DNA from 4 places in the Blastococcus sp. SYSU D00922 genome. Region 1 is predicted to be linked to each of the others. Evidence: predicted binding sites of a transcription regulator. Region 1 holds the regulator's gene; each other region holds the start of a gene.
The links. Region 1 encodes LexA, which represses DNA repair genes until DNA is damaged. Its sites were predicted from a motif close to TCGAACANNTGTTCGA; they were not measured.
Positions count from the first base shown of each region.

Region 1 (7,039 bases):
CTCACCCTCGGTACCGGGGCTGCCTGTCGGCTCGCCGCGACCGCTGTCCTGGTCCGGCCCGCTCCCGAGCGGGTTGCGGGGCGGGCCGCCGAGGCCCTTCGGGTCGCGGCCCGGGTCGTCGAGCTCGCTGTTCGCGCCCAGGCTGCTGGATCCGGACTCGCTCATCGCAGACCTCCTCGTCGGTGTCGTCTCGGGAGGGCTCCTACCCCTGGCGACGTGGGATGTAGTCGGCGCTCCGCGGTGTTGTACGAGGCGATGCGAACAGAGATGCAGACAACTCAGGTGCTCCGGACGACGGGGCATGCCACGCTGGAGACGATGACGACCGCTCCCGACGTCCCCTTCGACGACCAGACCCGCCCCGAGCCGCGCCCTGTCGCAGCCGCCGCGGAGCAGTGGGACGAGCCCGACGACACCACCGGCTCCTACGCCCTCGAGGCCCGCGGCGCGCTGCGCCGGGTGGCCGGGCTGTCCACCGAGCTCGCCGACGTCACCGAGGTCGAGTACCGCCGGCTGCGCCTCGAGCGGGTCGTGCTGGTCGGGGTGTGGACCGAAGGCACCCAGGCCGACGCCGACCGGTCGCTGGCCGAGCTCGCCGCCCTGGCCGAGACCGCCGGGTCGCAGGTCCTGGAGGCAGTGAGCCAGCGGCGCGACAAGCCCGATGCAGCCACCTACGTGGGGTCGGGCAAGGCTGGCGAGATCCGCGACATCGTCGCCGCCACCGGCGCCGACACCGTCATCTGCGACGGTGAGCTCACCCCGGGCCAGCTCAACCAGCTGGAGAAGATCCTCAAGGTCAAGGTCGTCGACCGGACGGCGCTGATCCTCGACATCTTCGCCCAGCACGCGAGCAGCCGGGAGGGCAAGGCCCAGGTCGAGCTCGCCCAGATGCAGTACATGCTGCCGCGGCTGCGTGGCTGGGGTGAGTCGCTGTCCCGGCAGGCGGGTGGCCGCGTCGCCGGTGGTGGCGGCATCGGTACCCGTGGTCCCGGTGAGACCAAGATCGAGACCGACCGGCGGCGCATCCGTTCCCGGGTGAGCAAGCTGCGTCGCGAGATCGCCGGGATGGCGACGGCGCGCGCGACCCAGCGCTCCAACCGCGACCGGAACGCCACACCCAGCGTCGCCATCGCCGGGTACACCAACGCCGGCAAGTCCAGCCTGCTCAACGCCCTCACCGGCGCGGGTGTGCTGGTGGAGAACGCCCTGTTCGCCACCCTCGACCCGACCGTCCGGCGCGCCGAGACGCCCGAGGGACGCGAGTACACGCTGACCGACACCGTCGGTTTCGTGCGGCACCTGCCGCACCAGCTCGTCGACGCCTTCCGGTCGACGCTGGAGGAGGTCGCCGCCGCCGATCTGCTGCTGCACGTCGTCGACGGCTCCGACCCGGACCCGCTCGGCCAGATCAACGCGGTGCACGTCGTGCTCCAGGACATCGACGCCTCGTCGGTGCCCGAGGTGATCGTCGTGAACAAGGTCGACGCGATGGACGAGGAAGCCATCCTGACGCTGCGTCGTGCCCTGCCGGGTGCGGTGTGGGTCTCGGCCCGCACGGGCACCGGGATCGAGCAGCTCCGGGAGCTCGTCGCCGCCCGGCTGCCGCATCCCGACATCGACGTCGAGGTGCTGGTGCCCTACGACCGGGGTGACCTGGTCGCGCGGGTGCACCGCGACGGCGAGGTGCTCACCGAGCGGCACGAGGACGGCGGCACCCGGCTGACCGCACGGGTTGACGGTGGCCTGGCCGCCCTGCTCGAGCAGTTCGCCGCCCCCGTCGCCTGACTTCCCGGGGCGTCCACCTCGGTTGGATCACGGTCCGGTCACGGGCCGGTACGGTGACGGGGTGACCAGCGGCGCGGTGCGGGACGCCGGCGCGCCCGAGCGCACCCGCGCCGTCTCGATCGGGCGGCCGCCGTGGTGGCTGATGATCGGCGCGCTCCTGGTGGGCGCGCTGATCACGGCGGACCTGCTCACCGGCGGCGCGCTCGAGCGGGCAGACCTGCGCGTCTCCCACGTGGTCCGCGGGTGGGGGCTGCGCGACTCGGCCGGCTACCCCTTCGTCTGGGCGGTGACGCAGCTCGGCGGGCGGGCCACCATCCTCGGGGTGCTGGCGGTCCTCGTCGGCTACCTCGGCTGGCGGTACCGCACGTGGCTGCCGCTGCTCCGGGTGCTGCTGGCCCTCGGGACGCTGACCCTCGGCGTCTACGCGGTCAAGCACGGCACCGGGCGCACCGCTCCCGGGCACCCGGACGAGGTCTTCTTCCACCTCGACGGCGCCTCGTTCCCGTCCGGGCACGTGGCCAACGCGGTCATCATGTGGGGCGTCGCGCGCTGGCTGGCGGTGGAGTACGACCTGCCCGCGCGCGTGCAGCGGGCCTTCTGGTGGCTGAGCATCGCCGGGCCCGTGGCGACCGGCCTGGCGATGGTGTCGCTGGACTTCCACTGGATCACCGACGCCGTCGTCGGCGGAGCCGTGGGGATCGTGCTGTTGGGCGTGGTTCACCGACTGGATGCAATCGTTCTGTCACGCTGGGTACGTGCCCGAGGCCGGCAGACCGCGTAGCGGCGTGCGGGGACGGCTGCTGGCCGCCGGGGGCCTCCTCGGCGCCGGCCTCGTCCTCGGCTCCGCCCTGCCCGCTCACGGCGAGGACGCCGTCGCGCCCGCCGCCCTCTGCCAGATCACCGACCCGCGGCTGGCCGAGCTGTCAGGGGTGGTGGCCGTCACCGACGGCGTCCTCGCGATGAACGACGGCGGCGAGGAGCTGGCGGTCCACCTCCTCGACGCCGGCTGCCAGGTGGTCGACTCCCACTCGGCGCCGGTGGACCCCTACGACCCCGAGGACATGGCGGTCGGCGCGGACGGGACCGTCTGGCTGGCCGACACGGGGGACAACAACGCCACCCGCTCGACGGTGGCGCTGCTCGCCCTCCGGCCCGACGGCACGACCGGCGTCTTCCGGCTCACCTATCCCGACGGGCCGCACGACGCCGAGGCGCTCCTGCTCGCCCCGGACGGCACGCCGTACGTGGTGACCAAGGAGGTGCTGGGCGCCAGCGGCGTCTACAGCCCGGCGTCCCCGCTGGTGGACGGCGGGACGGTGGCGCTGGCGAAGGTGGCGGGCGTCAACATGACGCTGACCGGGACTCCCGGTGGTCCGGTGGGGCGTGCGGGACAGCTGCTCGTCACGGGCGGGGCGGTCTCCGCCGACGGGCGCTACCTCGCGCTGCGCACGTACACCGACGCGTACGTCTGGGCCCTGACCGGCAGCGACGTCGTGGGCGCGCTCGCCGCGGCCCCGGTGACCGTGCCGCTGCCGGACTCGCCGCAGGGTGAGGCGATCAGCTTCTCGTTGGACGGCACGAGCCTGCTGGTCGCCAGCGAGGGCTCGCCGAGCGACCTCACGCAGGTCCCGCTGCCGGCGGCGAACCTGCCTGCCGCGGCGCCGCCGGCTCCCGAAGGTCCCGTCCCGAGCTTCACCGACCTGACCAGCTCAGGCCTGTCGCCGTGGACGTCGGCGCTGCTCGCAGCCGGCGTCGCGACCATGGTCGTCTGGATCGGCGGAAAGCTGCGCCGCCGGCCCTGACGCCGTCGCGAGGCCCCGACGAAGGCGAACGGCGGGCCCCACCCGGACTCGGTGGGACCCGCCGTTCGTGCCGCCTGCCTCAGACCCGGCGCAGCACGCTGACCACTCGGCCGAGCACGGTCGCGTCGTCACCCGGGATCGGCTCGTAGGCCGGGTTGTGGGGGAGCAGCCAGACGTGCCCGTCGCGCCGCTTGTAGGTCTTGACGGTGGCCTCGCCGTCGATCATCGCCGCGACGATCTCGCCGTTCTCGGCGGTGGGCTGCTGCCGGACGACGACCCAGTCGCCGTCGCAGATCGCTGCCTCGACCATCGAGTCACCGACCACCTTGAGCATGAACAGGGTGCCCTCGCCGACCAGCTCGCGGGGGAGCGGGAAGACGTCCTCGACGGCCTGCTCGGCGAGCACCGGACCACCGGCCGCGATGCGGCCGACCAGTGGCACGTACATGGGCGCCGGCACCTGCGTGTCCTCGCCCAGCCCGACCTCGGCGGGCGCGGGGACCGTGTGCGGCGAGTCGCCGGGCAGGCGCACGTCGAGCGCCCGGGGACGGTTCGGGTCGCGCCGCAGCCAGCCCTTCTTCTGCAGCACCGACAGCTGGTGCGCGACCGACGAGGCGGACGAGAGGCCCACGGCCTCCCCGATCTCCCGGACCGACGGGGGGTAGCCGCGGCGCTCGATCGAGTCGCGGATGACCTCGAGGACCCGGCGCTGGCGCTGCGTCAGCCCGTCCCCGTCGGCACCCCGGTCGGGGAACGACCGGACCGCGGCCGTCTGCGCGCCCGCATCCCCGGACGCCTTGCGGCCGCCTGAGCTCCCGCTCTTCTCCGCCACGTCGCCTCCTCGTCCGCCGCTCGCGCAGCGCCTGTGTCCGTGGCACGGACGGTAGCGCGTCGGACGTCCTGGATCAAACACATGTTCGAAGCAGATGCCGCGTCGTGTGGCTTTCGTCGGACCCGTCCGGTAGACATCGAACAGTCGTTCGAATCGAACAGGCGTTCGACGAGCAGGTGCCGGTCACGCAGCGAAGGAGGACGGGTCATGGGGAGCGTTCAGCAGGCCGTGCTGGAGTTCGACGAGGAGGTCCAGGCGCCGTGGCGCCCGAGGCTCGTCGTCGTGGGTGCCGACGGGGCGACGGCGCGGCCGCCGCTGGCTCACCCGTCGCGCCGCAGCCCCTCGCGGGTCGGTGTCTGCCGTCCGCCCGTCCAGCCCGCCGCCACTCCGGCGGTTCCCTCGCGCCGTCCGGCCACGCCGCGTCCTGCCGACCGGGCCGTGCCCGCCGGCGCTGCTCCCCGGCGGGTGGCCGGCCCTCGTGCCGATCTCGCGAGGGTGCAGCGCCCCCGGCTCCGCCTGACCCGTCGGGCCCGACGCCTGGCCGTGGTCATGGCGCTGGCGTGCGGTGTCGCCCTGGGGTCGTGGCTCGATCCGCTCGTCGCGGGGAACGACGGCGGTCTGCGGCTGGCAGGGGAGAGCAGCGTCGTCGTGCGGCCCGGCGACACGCTGTGGTCCATCGCCTCGGCGGTGGAGGGCGGTGGTGACGTCCGTGCGCTGGTCGACGAGATCCAGGTGCTCAACCGGCTGCAGGGCTCGGAGCTCGTGCCGGGGCAGACGCTGGTCCTGCCGTGACCACCGGCGCGGCGGGTCCTCGGCGCGTCGGGCCCGCCCGGGGCTCTGATCTGCGCCCGGACGGCCACGAGGCGGCGAGCGTGCCCGTAGCGGCTGAGGGCGCGCTCGCCACGGCAATAGGTCCACAACGTCGGAGCGCGACTTCGTCAACCCTCAGTGCGGGCGTCTTCACACTCTGTGGTCGTTCCACCGCTTACGGTCGTCGCGTGTCAGGCGCCATGGAGAACCGAGCAGCTGTGTTCACCAGTCAACCGCAGGCCGTCGAGGTCTACCAGGCAGGGACCTGGTGGGCCGGCGAGCTGCTCGGCTGGCGGCACGACGCCAACGGTTCGTGCCAGGTGTGGGTCCGGGTCGTCCTCGGCGGTGTCGAGGAGACGGCGTGGACGGACCTGGCCTCCCTCCGCCTCCCGGAGCGCCACCTGTCGGTGGCCGCCGAGCCGGCCGGTCGCAGCGCGTACGGACCCGGCACGCAGGAGATGTCCGTCGCCCGCCACCCCTCGGGGCGTCGCGCGCGGTCGGGCGACGCCGACGGTCCGGCCACCACCGGGCTTCCCACGGTCCGCGACCTCTCCGTGGTGCCGGACCCGCCGGCGTCCGGCGGCCGCCGGACCGCCGACGAGACGGCGCAGTTCGCCTCGGTGGGGCGCCGTCGCGCTCCCGAGACCGCCGAGACCCCCGTGGTGGGGGGCCGGCGGACCGCGGCGGAGACCGCGCAGTTCGCCTCGGTCGGCCGCCGCCGTGCGCCCGAGGACGCTCCGGCCCGACCCGTTCCGCCCGCATCGCCCGGACGTCACCGCGCGCCCGGGGAGCTCGGCCGGCACCGGACTGCGGACACCGGCCTGCTCCCCGCCGTGTCGGAGCCCGGCCCCTCCACGGCACGGGTGTCCAACGGCCCCGTCGCCGGTGCGCCGGCGGTTCCGCGCCCGGCCGTGCGACCGGAGGAGCCCTCCCGCGCCGGCGCGTCCTGGACCGCGCCCGAGGGGCTCGAGCCGGAACTGCTCACGCGTCCGATGCGGCTGAGCGACCACGTGCCGCACGCGCGTCGCCCGCGCGTCGACGGTTCCGTCCGCAGCGTCTGACCTGTCGCACCCCGGGTCGCCGGAGGTAGCCGGGGCCTGCTGTGCGATGCCCGGCGGAATCCTCGTGTCCCGCTCATGCCGTCGCCCGGCGGCGGCCTCGGCCGTGCGCGTCGCGGTCCGGGCACGTGCTCGGCCGACGCCGGGTCGCGGCCGCTGCGGGGCGCTCGGCCGGACTTCCCGGGGGTCCTGCGGTCACCGTCCGGCGCGTCGTCGCGGCGTGTCGTGTGACTCGTGGGGAGCGATGTCCTCCCTGGTGACGGCAGTGTCGGGGCGGAACACGCCGAGGAAACGATCGCTTGCACATCTTGTGTGGACCGGCCTAGGGTTCCCCTACATCTAGTAGTTACAGAGTTGTAAGCCTGTCCACAGGCCGGTCCTCAGGTTCTCCCCGAGGCATCCACGGGATGTCCCCAGGAAGGTCCACAGGAGCGGTCCGGACGGGCCGGGACTCGGGAGGAGGCGAACCGCGATGCGCTGCCCGTTCTGCCACAACGCCGACAGCCGGGTCATCGACTCGCGGGAGGCCGACGAGGGGGCGACCACGCGTCGTCGCCGGTCCTGCCCCAAGTGCGGTCGCCGGTTCACCACGGTCGAGGAGGCCGTGCTCGCCGTCGTCAAGCGCAGCGGCGTCAGCGAGCCGTTCAACCGCTCGAAGGTCGTCGCCGGCGTCCGCCGTGCCTGCCAGGGCCGGCCGGTGGACGAGGACCAGCTCCAGCTGCTGGCCCAGCAGGTCGAGGACGCCATCCGCG
Region 1 is NZ_JBJGZL010000015.1:42,687-49,725, forward strand. It holds gene ACI78T_RS18035 (hypothetical protein) at 1-165, opposite strand, end outside; gene hflX (GTPase HflX) at 319-1,785, shown strand; gene ACI78T_RS18045 (phosphatase PAP2 family protein) at 1,847-2,566, shown strand; gene ACI78T_RS18050 (hypothetical protein) at 2,571-3,587, shown strand; gene lexA (transcriptional repressor LexA) at 3,667-4,419, opposite strand; gene ACI78T_RS18060 (LysM peptidoglycan-binding domain-containing protein) at 4,627-5,211, shown strand; gene ACI78T_RS18065 (hypothetical protein) at 5,418-6,290, shown strand; gene nrdR (transcriptional regulator NrdR) at 6,760-7,039, shown strand, end outside.

Region 2 (7,039 bases), on a different contig from region 1:
CGAGGGCGCCGCCGAGGGTCATCCAGCCCAGCGCCAGCAGCGGCGCCGCGTCGCCGATCCGCGGGGCGCCCGGCACCGAGGTCCGCGCGACCAGCCGGTCCAGCAGCGCCATGAGCACCAGCCCGGCGAGCAGCCATCCGGCCAGGTTGGTCAGCGGGACCGTGTCGATGCCGGGCAGCCCCGGCTCCGGGTCCGCCCAGGTCCAGTAGCCGGCCTGCACCATCTGGGGGTCGAGGACGACGTCCCAGGCGGCGAAGACCGCGGCCGCCCAGACGACCCGCGCCACGGGGTGCGCGGCGAGGTGCCCCGCCAGCACCCAGCTCGGCCAGGCCATCATCAGCCAGGCGAGGGGGACGAGGAACGGCACGCCGAGCAGGGTGGGGCCGAGCGCGTCGCTGTACTCGTACCTGCCGTACGGGAAGCCGGTGGCCAGACCGACGGACTCGAACGCGACGGCGGCGACCACGACGAGCACGAGCAGCCCGACGGCCGTCCGCCGGCCGCGGCTGAGGCCCGCGTGGACCACCGAGAGCAGCGACCCCAGCACGACGATCGTCCAGCTGACCCCGTCGCGGGCGGCGCCGGCGGTGAGCGGGTAGGCGATCGCGGTCAGCACGAGGGCGACCGCCAGCAGCAGCGGGACGGCCCCGGCGACGCCGGGAGACCACCTCCGTCCGACGACCGCCGTCGTCATGCCGGCGTCCGGCGCAGCCGTGCCGCCACGCCGCGGACGGTCCGGCGGACACCACGGCGGTCGGCGAGCAGCACGCGGGCCGCCGTCCGCCCGGAGTTGCCCGACACCCCGCCGCCGGGGTGGGTGGAGGCGCCGGCCAGGTAGAGACCCGCCAGGCCGGGGACCGCGTAGCCGGACAGCGCCGGGGTGGGCCGGAAGGCGAACATGCTGGCCAGGCCCATCTCCACGTGCATGACGTTGCCACGGAGCAGTGACAGTTCCCGCTCGAGGGCCAGCGGCGTCTGGACGTAGGTCTCCCGCACCGAGGCGGCGAAGCCGGGCGCGAAGCGGTCGACCTCGGCGATCAGGCGCCGCGCCTCGGCCTCGGCGAGCTCGTCCCAGTCGGCGCCGTCGGCGAGCTCGTAGGGGTACCACTGCCCCCAGATCGTGACGACGTGCCGGCCCGCCGGCGCGAGGGTGTCGTCGCTCGCGGAGAAGCACATCCCGAGGGGGACGGGGACCCGCGGGAGCCGGCCGGCGGAGAAGTCGCCGTGGGCCGCCGCGAGGTCGGCGCGGTCGGTGCAGAGCAGCTGGAGGCCGGACAGCGCCTCGTCGGCGCCGACCCCGGGGTAGATCGGCGGTGCGTCGGTCAGTGCCCGCACCACCAGCCCGAAGCCGTTGCCCAGCGGCGGGGCGGCGTCGGCCAGGGCCGGCGGGGCGGCGTCCCCGGCCAGGCGCCGGGTCACGTCGACGTGGCAGGCGGCGACGACGGCGTCGGCCGCGATCCGGCGTCCCGAGACCGTCTCCACCCCGGTGACCCGGCCGTCGCGGGTCAGCAGCCGGGCAGCTCCGTCGCCGAGCACCACCCGCCCGCCGTCGGACTCCAGCCGCCGGCGCAGCGCCGTGGTGAGCCCGCCGGAGCCGCCCACCGGGTGCCCCGGCGGGATGTCGTGCAGCAGCGCGACCCAGGCGACCATCGCGGCGGTGCCGGGCTCGGACATGGGCGGCCCGGACTGGGCGCCGAACCACGCCAGCGCCGCCTTGAGCCGCTCGCTGGCGAACCAGCGGTCGAGCAGCGCGTCCCCCGACCCGAGGAAGTCGACCGCCAGCTCGCCGCCCGGCGTCCGCGGCCGCCCGCCGGCGGGCGCCCCCAGCGGCCAGAACGAGCGGATCAGGCCGGCCGGGTTCGGCCGCCGGCCGAAGGACGCGACGACGGCGCGGCTGCGCGGCCCCCACACCTCGACGAACCGCCGGTAGGCCGCGGCGTCGCCCGGACCGCACGCCTCGGCGATCGAGGCGCACGTCGCGTCGAGGTCGACGGAGAAGACCAGCGGGCGGCCGTCGGGGCCGGGATCGCCGGGGGAGGGGGCCGGCGCGAACCCCCACGGGTCGCAGTCGAGGTAGCGCAGGCCGTGGGCGGCCAGGTCCAGCTCCTCGACGATGCCGCTCTGCCGGATGATCACGTGCGCGCTCGAGCCGCGGTCGACCCGGACGCCCGGCCAGCGCTCGACCGTCGACACCGCCCCGCCGAGCACGGTGTCGGACTCGACGACCTCGACCGAGAGGCCCGCGCGGGCCAGGTAGCAGGCGGCGACCAGGCCGTTGTGGCCCGAGCCGACGACGGCCACGTCGACACGGACGTCGGCGTCGGCCGGGGGAGGTGTGCTCACGCTCAGCTGTTCGCCGGCGCGCGGTCCTGCGGATGCAGCGGGAGGCGCGCGCCGAGGATGGCGAACGGCCGCGAGTCGCCGGGGAAGTGGTAGCCGCGCGCCAGGTCGACGAAGCCGTCGGCGTGGTAGAGCCGGAAGGCCTTCGTGTCGGCGTCGGGCGTGGAGAGCAGCGCGGTCGGCTGCGGGATGCCGGCGACGAGGGCGTGCAGCAGCCGCCGGCCCAGGCCGCGGCTCTGGTGGTCGGGGTGCACGTGCAGCTCGCACACCTCGAAGGCGTCGGGCAGCCACTTCTTCGCCGTCCGCCGGTCGAGGGCGGCGCGCACCTGGTCGTGCCACCACTGGCCGGGGGCGACGACGTAGCCGTAGCCGAAGCCGACCAGCTGCTCACCGTCCGGCGTCTCGGCGAAGGCGCCGACGGCCTTGAAGCCGGGCCGCTCGGTGTGCTGGATGGCGTAGCCGTACCGGCCGGCGACGACGGCGGAGTCGTAGCCCATGGCGAGGCCGTAGATGATCAGCGCCTCGTGCATGTGCTCGCGCAGCCACTCCGTGGGCAGCTCGATCACGCGGGTGGTGGGCCGGGTGTCGGTCATCGCACGGCCGCCTCGGTCGTCGTCGGGACCTCGGACGGCCCGGGACCGACCTCGGCCGCCGTCCCGCCGGTGAGCCGGAGCAGCTCGTCGTAGGTGGTCGGGAAGACGGTGTGCGGGTGCCCGGCGGCGGCCCAGACCTGGTCGTAGCGGGCCAGCTCGACGTCGACGAGGGTGCCGATCGGCTCCGGGTGGCCGATCGGGGCCACGCCGCCGATCGCCTGACCGGTGTGCCGGCGGACGAAGTCCGCGTCCGCGCGGTCGACCCGGGGGACGCCCAGAAGGCCGGCGACCAGCTCCTGGTCCACGCGGTGGGCGCCGCTGGTCATCACCAGCAGCGGGTTGCCGCCGACGTCGAACACCAGGCTGTTGGCGATCGCACCCACCGGCACGCCGAGCTGGGCGGCGGCCGCGGCGGCTGTCCGCGCGCTGTCGGGGAGGTGGCGCACGGTCCCGGCGGCTCCCGCCGCACGCAGCAGGCGTGCGACCTCGGCGACCCGGGGGTGCTCCGGCTCGGTCGCGGGGGTCGGCGGAGGCATGCGCCGATCCTGCCACCGGGCCGGGACCGGTGCCGCCGCGGTTCCGGTTCCGGAGGCCCGGCGACACGACGGCTCCCGTCTTGACGACCGCGAGCGGCTCCGGTCTACTGGTCCGTGTTCGAACAGACGTTCGAACAGCGTCGCTCCTCCACCGTTCCCCGGCCCTTCCCCGTCCGGAGCGGTGGCCGGGAGCGGCGCGTGGTGTGGCCAGAGGTGGGGAGGGTGTCATGAGCCGGGTGCTCGGTGAGCTCGCGGGACGGGTCGGCGAGGAGGTCCAGGTCGAGCGGGGTCCGCTGGGCCCGGTGCAGTTCTGGCGCGGGCAGTCCCGGTACCTCGTGGGCGAGCTGCTCGACTCGTGGGTCGAGACCGCGCCCTGGTGGCGGCAGGACGCCGGTCCCGGTGGGGCCTCCGCGGAGCTGGTCTCCACCCAGGAGGTGTGGCGGGTCGAGGCGGTGCGGGCCGGGCGGTCGCGCACCAGCTTCGCCGGCGTCTACGACCTGACCTGGGACGCCGCGGGCAACCGCTGGTGGCTGGTCCGGGTGCACGACTGATGGGCGCCCTCCGAGCCATGCCCGACCAGGTGCCGGCCACCCAGCTGCCCCTCCCTCCGGCGCTGCCGCCCGCGGCCACCCAGCTCCTCGACCAGGCGCACCGCGCGCTCCGCGAGGCGACCGGGCACACCGATCCGCGGCAGCGGTACGCCACCGCACACCTGGGTGCGCTGCGCGCGGCCGCGGGTGTGCTGGCCGCGCGCACCCGGCCCGAGCCCGCCCGGCGCCGGCCGCGCAGCGCCTGGGTGCTGCTCGGCCAGGTCGCTCCCGAGCTGGGGGAGTGGGCCACCTTCTTCGCCGCGGGTGCCTCGAAGCGCGCCGCGGCCGAGGCGGGGCTGTCCCACGCGGTGACCGAGCGGGAGGCCGACGACCTGGTCCGCGACGTCGGGGCCTTCCTCGTCGTGGTGGAGAACTTCCTCGCCACCCCGCCCCCGCCCGAGCCCACCCGCTCGCCGTTCACCCGTCCGCGCGGGGCCGGCGGTCCCGGCTCGCGTTCCCGGCGGTGAACGACCCCTTCGTCCACCTGCACGTCGCCTCCGGCTACTCGATGCGGTACGGGGCCAACCACCCCGCCGACCTGGTGGCCCGCGCCGCCGAGCACGGCATGTCGGCACTGGCGCTCACCGACCGCGACGGGCTCTACGGCGCGGTGAAGTTCGCGCTGGCCTGCCGGTCGGCCGGGGTGCGGCCGATCTTCGGGGTGGACCTCGCCGTCGCGCCCGCGCTCGACGCCACCGTCCCGCCGGCGCTCGCGCACGCACTGGGCGGGGAGGAGTCCGGCGCGCGCCCGCCGCGGCTGCGCACGGTGTCGTCCCGCACGGTGCCCTCCCGCAAGGTCCCGGCCCGGGGCGGGGCGAGCGTCGACCCGCGGCTGCCGCGGGTCACCTTCCTCGCCCGGGACGGTGCCGGCTGGCGTTCGCTGTGCCGGCTGACCAGCGCCACCCACCTGCGGGGCACCCGCGGGGAGCCGGTGAGCTCGCTGGCGACCGCCGCCGAGCACGCCGGCGGGCTGGTGGCGCTGCTCGGCCCCGACTCACCGGTCGGGCGGGCGCTGCTCACCGGCCGGACCGACCACGCCGCCGCGCACCTGGACGCCTGGCGGGCCGCCTTCGGCCCCGGCCAGCTGGTGCTCGAGCTGGTCCACCACCGCGGCCGCGGTGACCGTGCGCGGGCGCAGGCGATGCTGCGGTTCGCCGCCGAGCAGGGCGTGCCGGTGGTGCTCAGCAACGCCGTCCGCTACGTCGACGCGCTGGACGCACCGACCGCCGACGTCCTGGACGCCTCCCGCCGCCTGGTCGCGCTCGACGAGCGCCACGTCGACCGGCGGACCGCCGAGGGCTACCTGAAGTCGGGCAAGGAGATGGCCGCGGTGGCCGAGGACGTCGCCGGTCCCGACCGGGACGCCGCCCTGCGCCTGCTCGAGGGCACCGCCCGGCTGGCCGAGCAGTGCGTCGTCGACATCCGCGAGGACCTCGGCATCGGCAGCGTCCGCTACCCCGAGCTCGACGTCGTCACCACGCCGGCCGAGCGGGGGATGGGTCCCTCGCAGGTGCTGCGGGCCCGGTGCGAGGCGGGCATGGGCCGGCGCGGGATGGCGCCGTCGGAGCGGGTGCGGCAGCGGCTGGACGAGGAGCTCGCGGTCATCGACCAGCTGGGCTACCCGTCCTACTTCCTCACCGTCGCCGACGTCGTCGACCTCATCAAGAGCTTGAGGGTCCGGGCGGCCGCGCGGGGGTCGGGCGCCGGCAGCCTGGTCACCTACCTGCTCGGCATCTCCGACGTCGACCCGTTGCGGTACGGGCTGCTGATGGAGCGCTTCCTCTCCCCGCTGCGCCACCAGCTGCCCGACATCGACATCGACGTGGAGTCCGCGCGGCGCATGGAGGTCTACGACGCGGTCATCGACCGCTTCGGCGCCGACCGGGTCAGCTGCATCTCGATGATGGACACCTACCGGGTGCGGCACGCCATCCGCGACGTCGGGGCCGCGCTCGGGCTACCGCCGGCGGAGATCGACGCGGTCGCCAAGGCGTTCCCGCACATCCGGGCCAACCAGGTGCACGCCGCGCTCAAGGACCTGCCGGAGCTGCGCGCCAGCCGGCTGGGGTCCAGGCGCTCCGGCGGCAGCGGCGATCTCGACCTGGTGTTCGACCTCGTGGCCCGGCTGGACGGGCTGCCCCGGCACATCGCGCTGCACCCGTGCGGGGTGCTGCTGTCCGACGCCACGCTGCTGGACCGCACGCCCGTCGAGAACAGCTACCTCGGCTACCCGATGAGCCAGTTCGACAAGGACGACGTCGAGGAGCTGGGGCTGCTCAAGCTGGACCTGCTGGGTATCCGGATGCAGTCCGCGATCGCGCACGCCCTCGACGAGGTGGCCCGGGTGGACGGCGAGACCGTCGACATCGACGCGATCCCGCGGGACGACCCGACGACGTTCGAGCTGATCCGCAGCACCCGGACCCTCGGCATGTTCCAGATCGAGTCACCCGGGCAGCGGGAGCTGGTCGGCAAGTTCGGCCCGCAGACGTTCGAGGACATCGTCATCGACATCTCGCTGTTCCGGCCGGGGCCGGTGAAGAGCGACATGGTCACCCCGTTCCTCATGGCCCGGAACGGCTGGCGGGAGGCGGAGTACCCGCACCCCGACCTCGAGTTCTGCCTCGCGGAGACCGCCGGGGTGGTGGTCTTCCACGAGCAGGTGCTGCAGATCGTGGCGCGGATGGCCGGGGTGTCGCTGGCCGAGGCCGACGAGGTGCGCCGCGCGCTGGGGGAGAAGGACGCCCACCCCGAGGTGCGGGCCTGGTTCGTGCCCCGGCTGCTCGACAACGGCTACCCGGTCGAGGTGGCCGAGCGGGTGTGGGAGGTGCTGGCCGCCTTCGGGTCCTTCGGCTTCTGCAAGGCCCACGCGGCGGCGTTCGCGCTGCCCACGTACCAGTCGGCGTGGCTGAAGACCCACCACCCGGCGGCCTTCCTCGCCGGCGTGCTCACCCACGACCCCGGCATGTACCCGAAGCGG
Region 2 is NZ_JBJGZL010000010.1:126,564-133,602, forward strand. It holds gene ACI78T_RS15310 (carotenoid biosynthesis protein) at 1-694, opposite strand, end outside; gene ACI78T_RS15315 (phytoene desaturase family protein) at 691-2,343, opposite strand; gene ACI78T_RS15320 (GNAT family N-acetyltransferase) at 2,346-2,933, opposite strand; gene ACI78T_RS15325 (YbaK/EbsC family protein) at 2,930-3,469, opposite strand; gene ACI78T_RS15330 (DUF6504 family protein) at 3,697-4,020, shown strand; gene ACI78T_RS15335 (SAV_6107 family HEPN domain-containing protein) at 4,020-4,526, shown strand; gene ACI78T_RS15340 (DNA polymerase III subunit alpha) at 4,523-7,039, shown strand, end outside.
Region 2: ACI78T_RS15330 (DUF6504 family protein) is a predicted target of LexA. The motif match lies at 3,588-3,603, and genes of this name have one in related genera.

Region 3 (7,039 bases), on a different contig from region 1:
GCGCCAGCCGACGCCGAGGCGGCCCTGCCGCACCTCGCCGGAGAGCCACGCGGTGACCGGCCGGACCTCGTCGGGGCCGGCCGCCCGCAGCAGCTCGGCGATCGTCCCGGCCTTCGCGGTGCGCGACCGGGTGGCCGCCACGGCAGCGGAGGCGGTGACGACGTCGCTGAGCAGCACGGGGCCATCGTGGCAGCCACCGCGGCGGCAGGTCAGGATGAGCCCATGGCCGATCAACGGAGCTTCGACCTGGCAGTCTTCGGCGCGACCGGTTTCGTCGGGAGGCTGCTCGCCGCGTACCTGGCCGAGCACGCCCCCGAGGGCACGCGGATCGCCCTGGCCGGGCGGTCGCGGTCGCGGCTGCTCGAAGCGCGGGCGGCACTGCCGGCGGCGGCGCGCGAGTGGCCGGTGGTCGAGGCCGACTCGGGGGACCCGGCGTCCCTGGCGGATCTCGCCGCGCAGACGCGCGTGTTGGCGACGACGGTCGGGCCCTACGCCCGGTACGGCATGCCGGTGGTCGAGGCCTGCGCCGCGGCCGGCACGCACTACGCCGACCTCACCGGTGAGGTGCTGTTCGTCCGGGAGGCCATCGACCGCGTCGACGCCGTGGCGCGGGAGACCGGCGCACGCATCGTGCATGCCTGCGGCTACGACTCGATCCCGTCCGACCTCGGCGCGTTCCTGCTCGCCGAACGGGCCCGGGCCGACGGCGCCGGCGGGCTGTGCGACGTCCGCCTGGTGGCCACCCTCCGCGGCGGCTTCAGCGGCGGCACCATCGACTCGATGCGGGCCCAGGTCGAGGCGCTGCAGGAGGACCCGTCGCTGCGGCGGGTGGCCGGGCACCCGTACGCGCTGAGCCCCGACCGCGCCGGCGAGCCCGACACCCGGCAGCCGCGCGACGCCGTCCCGCCCGCCCGGGCCGCGGACGGCCGGTGGACCGCGCCGTTCGTGATGGCGCCGTTCAACACGCGGATCGTCCGGCGCAGCAACGCGCTGCAGGACTGGGCGTACGGGCGCGGCTTCAGCTACGGCGAGGTGATGGGTGCGGGCCGCGGACCGCTCGGTGCGGCCACCGCCGCCGGGCTCACGGCGGGGCTGGCCGGCACCCTGGCCGCCATGAGCTTCGGGCCCACGCGGGCCGTCCTGGACCGCCTGCTCCCGGCGCCCGGCACCGGGCCGAGCGAGGAGGTCCGGCGCAAGGGCTGGTTCCGGATGACCGTGGACGCCACGACCGAGAGCGGCCGCCGGTACCGCGCCGTCGCCGCGGGGAAGGGCGACCCCGGCTACGCCGCGACCGCCGTGATGCTGGGGGAGGCCGGTCTCGCGCTGGCCCTGGACGGCGACCGGCTGCCCGCCCGCGCCGGTTCGCTCACCCCCGCGACGGCGATGGGCGACGTCCTCGTGGAGCGGCTGCGGGCCGCCGGGCACACCTACGAGGTGACCGAGATCTGACCGTGTCGGTGTGACACGCGTAACCCATCGGCGGGTCGGCCGTTGTGCTGTCCAACAGTCCCGGCTCCGATGGAGAAGCCCGTGCGCCGACTCGCCGCCTGCGTCCTCGCCGTCCTCGCGTTCCTGCTGATCGGCGCGCCGTCGCCCGCCGGTGCGCACTCGCCGATCCGGTACGTCGCGCTGGGTGACTCCTACAGCGCGGCCTCCGGCGTGCTGCCGCCCGACCCGGCAGCGCCGCCGCAGTGCCTGCGCTCGATCGCCAACTACCCGCACGTCATCGCGGCGGCGACGGGCGCGCAGCTGACCGACGTCACCTGCGGCGGGGCGGACACCGGTGACTACTTCGCCGAGCAGCACCCGGGGGTCGCCCCGCAGCTCGACGCGCTGGCGCGGGACACCCAGCTGGTCACGATGACCATCGGCGGCAACGACAGCGGGGTGTTCATCAACTCGATCGTCCAGTGCGGCGCCGCCGGGCTGTCGACGCTCGGCAAGGGCAGCCCGTGCAAGGACCGGTACGGCTCGTCGTTCGAGGACACCGTCCGCAACGTCACCTACCCGTCGCTGGTGACGGCGCTGCGCGCGGTGCGGGCCGAGGCACCCCGGGCGAAGGTGGCGATCCTCGGCTACCCGTGGATCCTGCCGCGGACCGGCGGCTGCTTCGACCGCATGCCGGTGGCCGAGGGCGACGTCCCGTACCTGCGCAGCTTGCAGGCCACCCTCAACGACGCCGTCCGGCGGGCGGCCGCCGCGACCGGCGTGACCTACGTGGACATGAACCGGGTGTCGGAGGGCCACGACGCCTGCGCGCCGATCGGCGTCCGGTGGATCGAGCCGGTGCTGCAGGGCACGAACCCGGTGGTCGTGCACCCGAACGCGCTGGGGGAGCAGGAGATGGCCGCGCAGGCGATGCGCGTGCTCCGGCTCCGCTGAGACCGCGGGGCACCGGCGCGCGGGGCGCCGGTGCCCCGCTCTGCGCTCCGCCGACGGCGCGGCGGATTCACAGCCGGCTCCCGGGACTGCTCGCAGGTCCGCCACAGGGAGCGCCCGCAACCTGATCCGGATCGGTCGCCACGGACCGACCCGGACCAAGGAGTGCACGTGCGGAAGAAGCTGATCCTCGCCACGACGGCCGGGGTGCTGACCCTCGGTGGCGGCGTGGTGTTCGCCGTCCCGGCGCTGGCGGACGACGAGACGGCGACGACGCGGGAGGACCGCATCCGCGACGCCCTGTCCGACCTCGTGGAGGACGGGTCGATCACCGCCGCGCAGGCGGACGAGGTCGCCGCGACGCTGGCCGACGTGGCCCTGGGCGGCCCCGGCGGTCACGGTGGCGGTTTCCGCTTCGGCCTCTCGGCCGCCGCGGAGGCGCTGGGCATGACCGAGGACGAGCTGCGGGAGGCGCTGCGGGCCGACGACACCTCGCTGGCCGACGTCGCCGAGGCGCAGGGGGTCGAGGTGGACGTGCTGGTGGACGCCCTGGTCGCCGAGGCGCAGCAGCGGATCGCCCAGGCGGTCGAGGACGGCCACCTCACGCAGGAGGAGGCCGACGAGCGCCTCGCCGATCTGGAGGAGCGCATCACCGAGCGCGTGAACAGCGACGACCCGGGCCCTCGCGGCCCGGGCGGACCGTTCGGCCCGGGCGGGCCCGACGGCCGGGGCGACCGCGACGCGGAGGACTGAACCGCCGTCCTCAGATGAGCAGCGGTGTCCCGATGACGATCTCGCTGTCGTCGGGGCGGAACGTCCGCCATCGCCCGTCGGGTCGTCGCTCGACGCGGAAGCCGTGGTGGACCTTCGTGTGGTGCCGTTCGCACAGGAGGGCTGAGTTCTCCAGGGACGTCTCGCCGCCGGCGATCCAGTGGACCAGGTGGTGGACGTCGCACCAGTACTTCGGGGCGCCGCAGCCGGCGAAGACGCAGGCCTCGTCGCGCAGCTCGACCGCCTTGCGCAGGTGTGGCGGGACGACCCGTCTGGTGCGGCCCACGTTCAGCGGCATCCCGTGCTCGTCGGTCACGACCGGCGTGGTCGTCCCGTCGCAGGCGAGCATGCGTGCCGTGGCCGCCGACACGAGGTCGGCGAAGCCGAGGGTGGCAGCCGCCGGCCCGGTGGCCGGGTCGAGGAGGTCCGCGGCCGGGACGGTGACGACGACGTTCGGCCTGACGGTGCGCAGGAGCGGCAGCTTCCCGGCGGCGAGCTGGTTGTCGGCCAGCTGCACCAGCGCGTCGGCGTTCTGCTGCGACCGTGTCCGCAGGTCGCCCTTGGGGCGGTCGGCCTGCACGACCGACTCCAGCGCCGTCCTCAGCTTCTCCCCGCCGACCGCGTCGAACTGGCCGCGGAGGACGACGGTCCCGTCGGCGAACGTCGACAGGGTGAGGGACCGCTCGTCGGTGGGGTCGGGTTCAGCGCCGTCCGGGTCCAACCGCGCCAGGTAGTGGTGGACGACCCGGGCCAGACCCTCGACGGACCCCTCCGCGGCGACGGCGGCGAGGGTCCGGTCGACCTCCGTGACGTCGATGCCCTGCCCGAGCGCTGCCGCAAGCCGGTCCACCTTCGCCACAGGCGCGATGACGGCGACCTGCTCCGCCGTGACGGCACCCTGGGCGAAGGCGGCCTCCACCGCCGGCAGGTGGTCGAGCGCGCGACCGTTGCGGACGACCTGGCCGGCGGCCGAGCGGCTGAGCCGCCCGTGCCCGCGCAGCCACGACTGCATGGACGCGGAGCCGTCCTCCTCCGCTGCCCGGTCGTGCTCGGCCGACCGCACCCAGCGGGCCACCTGCGCGTCGAGCCGGTTCCTCGCCTCCAGCAGTGCGCGGATGTCGTCGAGCTTCTGCCGCGGCGTCATGCCGTGGAGGTTCGCGGCGGCCAGGCCGTCGAGCGCCGACTGCAGCTCGCCCATCCCTCACCTCCAGTGCTCGAACACGTGTACGAAAGCTACTCGGCGACCAGCCGGCGCCGCGGAGCGAATCCCCAGGCGAGCCGCCTGTGCACAGATGTCGTGGTCGCGTTGACCCAGGACGTTCGAGGTGCCGCGCCGGAGACCGTCCGCCAGGCTGACCGCCAGTCCCGTCCCGACGTTCGAGGAGACCCATGCCCGAGGTCCGGATCCCCGGCGGCGCCAGCGCGCCCGAGCTGCGCGCCCACCTGGCCGTCCCGCCGGTGGGGGAGGGGCCATGGCCGGGCGTGGTCGTCGTCCACGAGGCGTTCGGGCTGAACGACGACACCCGGGACCAGGCCGACCGTCTCGCAGCCGCCGGCTACCTCGCGGTGGCTCCGGACCTGTTCACCGGCGGTGGTGCGGTCCGCTGCCTGCGGTCGACGTTCGCCACGATGCTGCGCGGGAGCGGGCCTGCCTTCGGTGACCTCGAGGCCACGCGATCGTGGCTGTCGGACCGCGCCGACTGCACCGGGCGCATCGGCGTCGTGGGCTTCTGCATGGGCGGCGGCTTCGCCCTGCTCGCCGCGACGCGCGGATTCGACGCGGCCGCGCCCAACTACGGGTTCGTGCCGCCCAAGGCCCAGGACGTCCTCGAGGGTTCCTGCCCGGTGGTGGCCAGCTACGGCCGCAAGGACCTCGCGCTCCGGGGAGCGGCCGGCCGGCTCTCCGGCGCCCTGGACGCCCTCGACGTCCCGAACGACGTCAAGGAGTACCCCGGCGCCGGGCACTCGTTCATGAACCGGCACAACAGCGGCCCGTTCGGGGTGCTGGAGCGGATCGCCGGCTTCAGCTACCACGAGCCGTCCGCCCAGGACGCCTGGGCGCGCATCCTCCGGTTCTTCGGCGAGCACCTGCAGCCGGCGCCGACCACCTGAACACGGGCGCCTCCCGGCGGCAGGATGCCCGCATGGACTTCGAGTCGGGACTGGAACCGGACCTGCAGCCGGACCTCGACCAGTTCCTCCTGGCCCGCATCGCCGAGGACAAGCGCGTCGCCACCGACGCCGCGCAGGCGACCGGGCAGGAGCGGTGGACCGAGGGCGGCGAGCACGTCAGCCGGCACGACCCCGCGCGCGTGCTCGCCGAGTGCAACGCCAAGCGTCGGCTGGTGCTCGCCTGCCGGGACGTGCGGCCGGACCGGGCGTTCCTCGGCGCCCGGCCGGAAGGGCTGGCCGACTTCCCGCTCGCGCCCGCCGACCAGCACCAGCTGGCCGCGCTCACCCTCGCGCTGCTGGCGCTGCCCTACGCCGACCACCCGGAGTACCGCCAGGAGTGGCGGCCCTGAGCCGGGTCGGCCGCCTGCCCCCCGAACAGCCGCTCCACCTCGGCGGCCCGGCGCAGGTTGACCGCCCGGCCGGCCCGCCCGGCCGCCTCGAGGTGGTCCTGCAACAGCTCCACGGCCCGCGGTGACAGCGACGTGACCGAGCCGGCGTCGATCCCGTCGACCCGCGCCGGCTCCAGGCCGTAGCGCCGCTGGAAGGAGTCCACCGCGGCCGCGTCGACCTCACCGGCCAGGACGAGCATCCGGCCGCCCGCGGTGTTGAGCAGGCGGACGAGGCCGCGGGCGGACGTCGGCGAGGTCACCCCGACAGTGTGTCGCCGTCCCCGCCGGCCCGCCGCCCGGTGTCGGACCCGTGCGCGAGACTGCAGCGGTGAACCGGGTGGTCCTCGCGCGTCGCGGCGAGGGCGGCATCGAGGCGCGGGAGTGCGCCGACGACGGCGCTCCCGTGGCCACCACCCGGCTGCCGGCCGCCGACCTCGCGGGCTTCGTCCGGGACCGGGAGCGCGAACCGGTGCGCTGGGTCTGGGACGACACGACCCGCTGGTACCCGGCGCTGCTGGAGGCCGGCGTCCGCGTCGAGCGGTGCACCGACCTGCGGCTCACACACGCCGTCCTGCGGCGGTCGCCCTTCGTGGACCAGGACCTGCTCGTCACCGGGGACACCGCGGGCTGGGACGCGCTCGCCCCGGTCACGGCCACCGAGGCGGCGCTCTTCCCGCTCGCGGACCCGGCCGACCGGCTGGACCCGTTCCTCGAGCTCGAGCGCCAGCTGGCCGCCCTCGCGGCCTCGCCCGAGCGCGGCCGCCTCGCCCTCCTGGTGGCCGCCGAGTCCTCGGGCGCCCTGGTGGCCGCCGAGATGACCCACGCAGGCCTTCCGTGGCGGGCCGACGTGCACGACCGGCTGCTCACCGACCTGCTCGGCCCGCGACCCGTCGGCGGGAGCCGCCCCGCCGTCCTCGAACGACTGGCCGCGGACGTCCGCGCGGCGCTGGGCGACCCCGCCCTGAACCCGGACTCGCCGGTCGAACTCGTCCGCTCCCTCCAGCGCGCCGGGCTCCCGGTGGTCGACACCCGTTCCTGGACGCTGGAGCAGGTCGACCACCCCGTCGTCCCGCCGCTGCTGGAGTACAAGAAGCTCTCCCGGCTGCTGCAGGCCAACGGGTGGAACTGGCTGGACACCTGGGTGCGCGACGGCCGCTTCCGGTCCCGGTTCCTGCCGGGCGGCGTGGTCACCGGCCGGTGGGCCGCCACCGGCGGGGGAGCGCTGTCGGTCCCGCTCCAGGTGCGCCCGGCCGCGATCGCCGACGACGGGTGGCGGTTCGTCGTCGCCGACGTCGCCCAGCTGGAGCCGCGGGTCCTCGCCGCGATGA
Region 3 is NZ_JBJGZL010000002.1:265,174-272,212, reverse strand. It holds gene ACI78T_RS03975 (ATP-dependent DNA ligase) at 1-177, opposite strand, end outside; gene ACI78T_RS03970 (saccharopine dehydrogenase family protein) at 223-1,449, shown strand; gene ACI78T_RS03965 (SGNH/GDSL hydrolase family protein) at 1,531-2,382, shown strand; gene ACI78T_RS03960 (hypothetical protein) at 2,551-3,132, shown strand; gene ACI78T_RS03955 (DUF222 domain-containing protein) at 3,143-4,348, opposite strand; gene ACI78T_RS03950 (dienelactone hydrolase family protein) at 4,540-5,262, shown strand; gene ACI78T_RS03945 (DUF6221 family protein) at 5,295-5,672, shown strand; gene ACI78T_RS03940 (hypothetical protein) at 5,630-5,971, opposite strand; gene ACI78T_RS03935 (bifunctional 3'-5' exonuclease/DNA polymerase) at 6,040-7,039, shown strand, end outside.
Region 3: ACI78T_RS03955 (DUF222 domain-containing protein) is a predicted target of LexA. The motif match lies at 4,365-4,380, and genes of this name have one in related genera.

Region 4 (7,039 bases), on a different contig from region 1:
AGCGGCGACGACCTGGTCGACTTCCTGCGGCTGCGCCGCGGCTACTGCGAGCAGTACGCCGGCGCCATGGCGGTCATGGCCCGGGCGGTGGGGGTGCCGGCGCGGGTGGCTCTGGGCTACACGCCGGGCACCGAGCAGAGCGACGGCAGCCGGTTGATCACCAGCGACGACGCGCACGCGTGGGTGGAGGTCTACTTCGAGGACCTGGGCTGGGTGCCCTTCGACCCCACGCCCATCGCCCGCGACCGCGCCGTCGACCTGCCGTGGGCGCCCCGGGCCGGCGAGGAGGAGCAGCCCGACAGCCAGGCCGAGGTGCCGGTGCCGACGGCGCCGTCCCAGCCGGTCCCCACGACCCAGCGGGACCGCGCGGCGGAGGGCGCCCCGGGTGGCGGGTCCGGCGGGTCGGACGACGGCCTCCTGTGGCCGGTGGCCCGCTGGGCGGGCCTGGCGCTGCTGGCCGCCGGAGTGGTCGCGGCCCCCGCGGGTGTCCGCGTCCTCCAGCGCCGCCGCCGGGTCGCCACCGGGACGGCTGGCTCCCTGTGGGACGAGCTGACCGCGACCGCGCTGGACGGTGGCCTGGGTCTGCAGCCCGCGTGGACGCCGCGGCAGGTGGCCCGCGAGCTGGGCACCGTGATCGGCCGCTCCGCGACGTCCGAGGAGGGGGCCGACGCCGTCCTGCGGCTGGCCCTGGCCGAGGAGACCGCCAGCTACGCCCCGGCGGGCGCGCAGCGGGTGCACCCGGACCTGCCGGTCGCGCTGCGGACCGCGCGTCGGACCCTGCTGGCCGCCCTGCCGCGGCGCGACCGGCTGCGGGCCCGTCTGTGGCCGGCCTCGCTGGTGTCGGGAGCGGCGGGCCGGGTGGTCGAGTCGCTGAGCCGACGGCTCCCGCGCCCCGTGCGGCGGGGCGGTACCCGCGCCGTGTGACCCGGCCACCTCCCGGGACGACGAGAGCCGCCGTCCCGGAGGACGGCGGCTCTCGGTGGGTGCGGGGGGCTACTGGTCGTAGCGGCGGCGGAAGCGCTCCTCGAGGCGGCTCTTCAGCGGCTGGCGACCAGCGCGGCCGCTCCGCCCGGGGCGGCCGGGCCCGGCCGGGCCGCGGGTCCCGGAGGGCGCGCTCCCGGCCTCGACCGCGCCGGTGGCGGTCTTGTAGTTCAGGACGCCGAGCGCGAGCCCGCCGAAGGCGATGAGCGAGCCCAGCACGCCGATCAGCACCGACTGGGCGACGGCTCCGCCGACGAGGACGGCGAGGCCGACCACGACGAGGACGGCGCCCAGCTGCAGCTTGCGCCGGGCCTTCAGCCGGCGATCGCCGGTGCGGACGGACGACGCGAACTTGGGATCGTCATCGACGAGGGCGCGCTCGATCTGCTCCAGCAGACGCTGCTCGTGCTCGGAGAGCGGCACGTCGACCTCCAGTAGGGCCTAGCCATTGCCGTCGGAGGCATCCGCCGACGGTGGCATCGAGGATACGAGCCCTTCGCAGGGTGCGAAAGGCGACCGCGCGGCGACCTGTCGGGATCGTCGTCCGATCACTCCTTCGGGTAGCCAACGGCCGGGCCCGCGCCGGGGTTCCGCGCCGCCCGCGACGCCGCATCCGCGCTGGTGGGGCGGCTGCTGCCCGGCCGCCCCACCCGGTGCAGCAGCGTCGCGGGGCGGACCGCGCCGGCCCCGAAGCGGCGGGCGGCGCGGTCGGCGGCCAGCTCGGCCTCGCGCCGGCCGTGCTCCCGGGCGCCGAGCTCGAGCTGCTGCGGTGCGTTGCCGGCCTCGACCAGGCGCTCGGCCCGGACCCCGACCAGCCGGATGCGCGCCCGCTCCAGCCCGAGCGCGTCGAAGAGGGCGCGGGCGGTCTCGTAGAGCTCCTGCCCGACGTCGGTGGGGACGTCGAGGGTGCGGCTCCGGGTGATCGTGGCGAAGTCGGCGAAGCGGACCTTGATGGTCACCGTGCGGGCCAGCCAGCCCCCGGCGCGCAGCCGCCCCGCCGTCCGCTCGGCGAGCAGGAGGAGCTCCCGGTGGATCACCGCCGGGTCGTCGACGTCGGTGCCGAAGGTCTCCTCGTGGCCGGTGGACTTCTCGGGCTCGTCCGGCACGACCCGGCGCGGGTCGCGGCCCCAGGCCAGCTCGTGCAGGTGGCTGCCGGCGGCCGCGCCCACGGCCCGCTGCAGGGTCTTGGCCGGGACGTGCGCCAGGTCGCCGACGGTGCGCAGGCCGAGGCGGAGCAGCTGCTCCTCGGTCTTGGGGCCCACGCCCCAGAGGGCGCCGACCGGGAGCGGGTGCAGGAAGTCCATCACCTCGGCCGGGCGGACGACGAGCATCCCGTCGGGCTTGGCCCGGGTGGAGGCGAGCTTGGCCACGAACTTGGTGCCGGCCACCCCGACCGAGCAGGTGATCCCCTGCTCGTCGAACACCCGGGCGCGGATGTACTCGCCGATCTCGGCCGCGTCCCCCAGCCGGCGCCCGGCGCCGGACACGTCGAGGAAGGCCTCGTCGAGCGAGAGCGGCTCGACCACCGGGGTGATCGAGCGGAACAGCGCCATCACCGACCGGGAGACCTCGCTGTAGAGCGCCATGTCCCCCGGCAGCACCGTCGCCGTCGGGCACAGCCGCAGCGCCCGGGCTGTCGGCATCGCCGCGTGCACCCCGTAGCGGCGCGCCTCGTAGGTCGCCGAGGTGACCACGCCCCGGTTCCCCGACCCACCCACGATCACGGGGGTGCCCGCCAGCTCGGGGTGCTTGCGCACCTCGACGCTGGCGAAGAACGCGTCCATGTCCACGTGCAGGACGCCGCAGCCCTCCGCCCGGCCCGAGCCCACCTCGTCCTCCCTCCGGTGTCGAACACGTGTTCGATCCCCCTGCCGGACACTACCGGCGCGGCCCACCGGGCGCGCACCCCTCCGCCGTGTCGTGTCCTCCCGTGACCGGTCGACGTCGCCGCAGGTCGGGGCTGGTGGGCAGGCAGGTGTCGGACGAGGATGAGCGAGGTAAGCAGCGACGGGGGGCTGCCGTCCGGCAGCCCCGGATCGACCTGGACGGAGACGGCATGGCTCTCGACGACGACGACATGACCAGCACGGAGGGTCCCGCGGACGGCGGCGCGTCCGGCACCCCGGGCACGCACGACGGCGGTGCTGACGGCGGGGCCGACGGCGGCGCCTCCCACGGCCCGGCCGACGGTGGCGCCGACGGCGGTGCCGATGGTGGCGCGGACGGCGGGGCCGACGGCGGCGCGGACGGCGGCGCGGACGGCGGCGCCGATGGTGGTGCCGATGGTGGTGCGGACGGCGGTGCCGACGGCGGCGCGGACGGTTCGGCCTGAGCGAGAGCCCGACCACGCAGGGCCGGGCGGAGCAGGAGCTCCGCCCGGCCCTGCGGCGGTGCACGGACATCGACCCGCAGGTCTTCGCCGAGGAGTACTGGGCCCGGCGCCCCCTGCTCACCCGCGCCGAGCAACTCGGGAGCGGGGCCCCCGGCCGCTCCTTCGCCGACCTGCTCGACCTCGCGGCCGTCGACGAGCTGCTCTCCACCCGTGGCCTGCGCACGCCCTTCCTGCGCATCGCCAAGGACGGCGCCGTCGTCGACCCGAAGCGCTTCACCACGTCGGGAGGCGCCGGCGCCGAGATCGGTGACCAGGTGTCCTCGGACGCCGTGCTGCGCCTGTTCGCCGACGGCAGCACCGTCGTGCTCCAGGGTCTGCACCGGCTCTGGCCGCCGCTGATCGAGTTCGCCGACCAGCTGGCCGCCGACCTCGGGCACCCCACGCAGGTCAACGCGTACATCACGCCGCCGTCCTCCCGCGGGTTCAGCCCGCACTACGACGTGCACGACGTCTTCGTGCTCCAGGTGGCCGGCGAGAAGCACTGGACGATCCACGAGCCGGTGCTGCGCGACCCCCTGCGCACCCAGCCGTGGAACGACCGCGCCGCCGAGGTGGCCGCCGCGGCCGAGCGCGAGCCGGTCATCGACGCGGTGCTGCGCCCCGGGGACGCGCTCTACCTGCCGCGCGGCTTCCTGCACTCGGCCGTGGCGCTGGGCGAGATCAGCGCGCACCTGACGATCGGCGTCCACCCGGTGACCCGCTGGGCGGCCGCCGAGTCGGCTCTCGACCTGGTCCGGGCCCTCGCCGCCGAGGACCCCGAGCTGCGCGGTTCGCTGCCCCTGGGGCTCGACCTGGGCGACCCGGAGTCGGTGCGGGACGACGTCGCCGCCGTCGTCGCGGGGCTGCGGGACTGGCTGGGGCGCGTCGACCCCGCCGACGTGGCCGACCGGCTGCGGGCCTCCACCTGGGCCCAGGTGCGCCCCGAGCCCGTGGCACCCCTGGCGCAGTCGGCCGCGGCCGCCGCGCTGGGTCCGGACTCCGTCCTCCGGCTGCGCCGGCGGCTGCGGTGCACGCTCCGCGACGGCGCCGAGGGCCGGATCACGCTGGTCGCCGGCCGTCGGTCGCACTCCTTCCCGGGCGACGTGCGGCCGGCGCTCGAGGCGCTCCTCGACGTCGGGGAGCTCAAGGTCGGCGACCTGCCCGGCCTGGAGCCGGCCGACCGGATCACCCTGGCGCGGCGACTGGTCACCGAGGCGATCGCGACCGTCCCCGCCCCGTGAGCGACAGCCCTCCGACCGCCTCCGACGACTTCTGCCGGACGGAGGCCCCCGCCCGCCCCGTGGGGCGGCTCGACGAGACCCGCTGCTCGGTGCAGGCCCTGGCCCGGGGGGACTCCCCCGTCGCGACCGCCTCACCGGCGCAGCGGTGGCTGCTCATCGAGCAACCGGGGCCGTGGGGCCGGGACGCGCTGACCGAGTCCCGGTTCGACGCCGCCGTCGCCCCGTCGCTCGCGCGGCGTTCCCGCGCCGAGGGCGTCCGGCTGCTGCTGGTCCGCCGTCCCGGCGACCGGCTGGCCGACTCCGGCCGCCGATGGGCCTACGTCGACGGGCGGCCGGGTCACGAGGGCCTGTGGTGGTCGGTCCGGTCCACCGACGCGGACCTGCTCACCGCGCCGTGGGACGGCTCCGTCGGCGAGCCGGCCGTCGGCCCCACCTACCTGGTCTGCACGCACGGCGGGCACGACGCCTGCTGCGCCCTGCGCGGCCGGCCGCTGGCGCGCGCGCTGCCTGCTCCGGGGCCGGCCGACGTGTGGGAGTGCAGCCACCTGGGCGGCGACAGGTTCGCCGCGAACGTCCTGGTGCTGCCGCACGGCTTCTACTACGGCCAGGTGCCCGGCGACGGCGCCGAGATCGTCGCCGCGCACGCGGGCGGACGGGTGGCGCTGCCGTGGCTGCGGGGCAGGGCGGGCGTCCCCATCCCGGGCCAGGCGGCCCAGCACTTCGCCCGCGGTGAGCTGGGGCTGCTCGAGGTCGACGCCCTGCCCGTGCTCGCGGTGGCCCAGGAGACACCGCCGGGTGCCGAGGTCGAGCGGTGGACGGTGACCCTCGCGGGGCCGGACGGCGAGGTCGTGACGCGGGTCGAGAGCCGGCCGTCCGCCGTCGCGGCGCGCCTCACCTGCCGGGCGACGCACCCGGCGCACTCGCGCACCTGGCACGTGACCTTCGCGGCCTGATCACCCGAGGGCGCGGCCCCGGGCGGTGAGCAGCGGGATGGCGAGCTCGGTGGCGGTGAGCGAGCCGTGGTAGCCGACGAGGCTGCTGGGGCCGGGCTCCAACCGCGGGGTCGTGAGGGCCCACGTGCCCCGCGCGAGCGCGACGACGTCACCGATCCGGCCCGCCACGTCGTCGCCGACCGGACCGAAGACCCCGCTGGCGACGGCCTCCTCCCGGCTGGCGACCCAGGCCCGGTGCCCCAGCACCTCGCGCCACCGGTGCAGGACGTCGTCGGCCGCGCCCGGCTCGGCGTGGACGTAGCGGGCCCGCGGCTCCCCGGCCAGGAGCCGGACGCCGTCGGCGAGCGCGGGCTCCTCGTCGAGGTCGAACCGGGTGTCGTCGGGGACGTCGAGCATGCCGTGGTCGGCGGTGACCACGAGGGCCGCGTCGTCGGGCAGGCCCCCTACCAGCTCCTCGACGACGCGGTCGACGAACGCCAGCTGCGCGCGCCAGGCGGCCGAGCCGATCCCGCGCACGTGCCCGGTCAGGTCGAGCTCGGGGATGTAGCCGTAGACCAGCGCGCGCGGGGTCGCGGCGAGGGAGCGGAGCACGAGGGCGCAGAGGTCGCCGTGGCTCACCGCGCCGGCGTAGGTCGCGCCGCGGTACACCGCGCGGGTGAGGCCGGAGCCGGCGTACGCGTAGGGGCCGACCGCCGTGGCCGGGACACCCGCCGCCTCGGCCTGCTCGAAGACGGTGCGGCGGGCCTGCCAGACGTCGGGGTCGGGGTCGTCGGCCCACTGGACGTGGTTGAGGGCCCGCTCCTCCCCCGGCACGGCGGTGACGAAGCCGAGGATGCCGTGGGCGCCGGGTGGGAGGCCCGTCCCGAGGGTGGCCAGGCTGACCGGGGTCGTGCTCGGGCACGGGGCGGACAGGTCACCGGCCGGACTGCTCAGCGCGGCCAGGGTCGGCGCGAGATCGGCGTGGGCGCGGACGAGGTCGGCGCCGAGACCGTCGACGAGGAGGACCGCGACCCGGCGGGCACCCCCCAGGGCGACCGTGAGGTCCAGCGGGTCGGCGGGGAGGCCGCCGCGCTCGACGGGCACCCCGACGGCGCTGGCCGCACCGGGGAGGACGTCGGCGAGGGTGGCGGTGCCGTACCGGGGGGCCGCGAGGTCCGGTGGCAGCGGCTTCACGCGCGCGCGGCCAGGACGTGCAGCGCGGTGGCGATGTCGCGGTAGGGCGAGGTCTCGGCGAGGGCGACCTCGAGCGCGCGGACCGCCTGCGGGTCGGCCCCCGACGTGGCGTCGAGCAGGTCGGCGACGACGGACACCCCGCGCCAGGGGCCGGGACGGAGACCGGCGCCCTCGGCGAGCGCCAGCAGGTCCCCGGGGGCGAAGCGGCGCCGGGCGGGCTTGGCGCGGCCGGGCTCGGGGTCCCGGTCCTCGACCAGCGCGAGGGCCTCGACGGGGTGGCCGGCGACGGCGCGGGCGAGGACGGCGCCGGCGCGGTTGGC
Region 4 is NZ_JBJGZL010000010.1:137,503-144,541, reverse strand. It holds gene ACI78T_RS15390 (transglutaminase family protein) at 1-924, shown strand, start outside; gene ACI78T_RS15385 (DUF3040 domain-containing protein) at 994-1,404, opposite strand; gene dinB (DNA polymerase IV) at 1,530-2,810, opposite strand; gene ACI78T_RS15375 (BatC protein) at 3,038-3,313, shown strand; gene ACI78T_RS15370 (cupin domain-containing protein) at 3,628-4,593, shown strand; gene ACI78T_RS15365 (sucrase ferredoxin) at 4,590-5,546, shown strand; gene ACI78T_RS15360 (alkaline phosphatase family protein) at 5,547-6,719, opposite strand; gene ACI78T_RS15355 (methyltransferase domain-containing protein) at 6,716-7,039, opposite strand, start outside.
Region 4: dinB (DNA polymerase IV) is a predicted target of LexA. The motif match lies at 2,829-2,844, and genes of this name have one in related genera.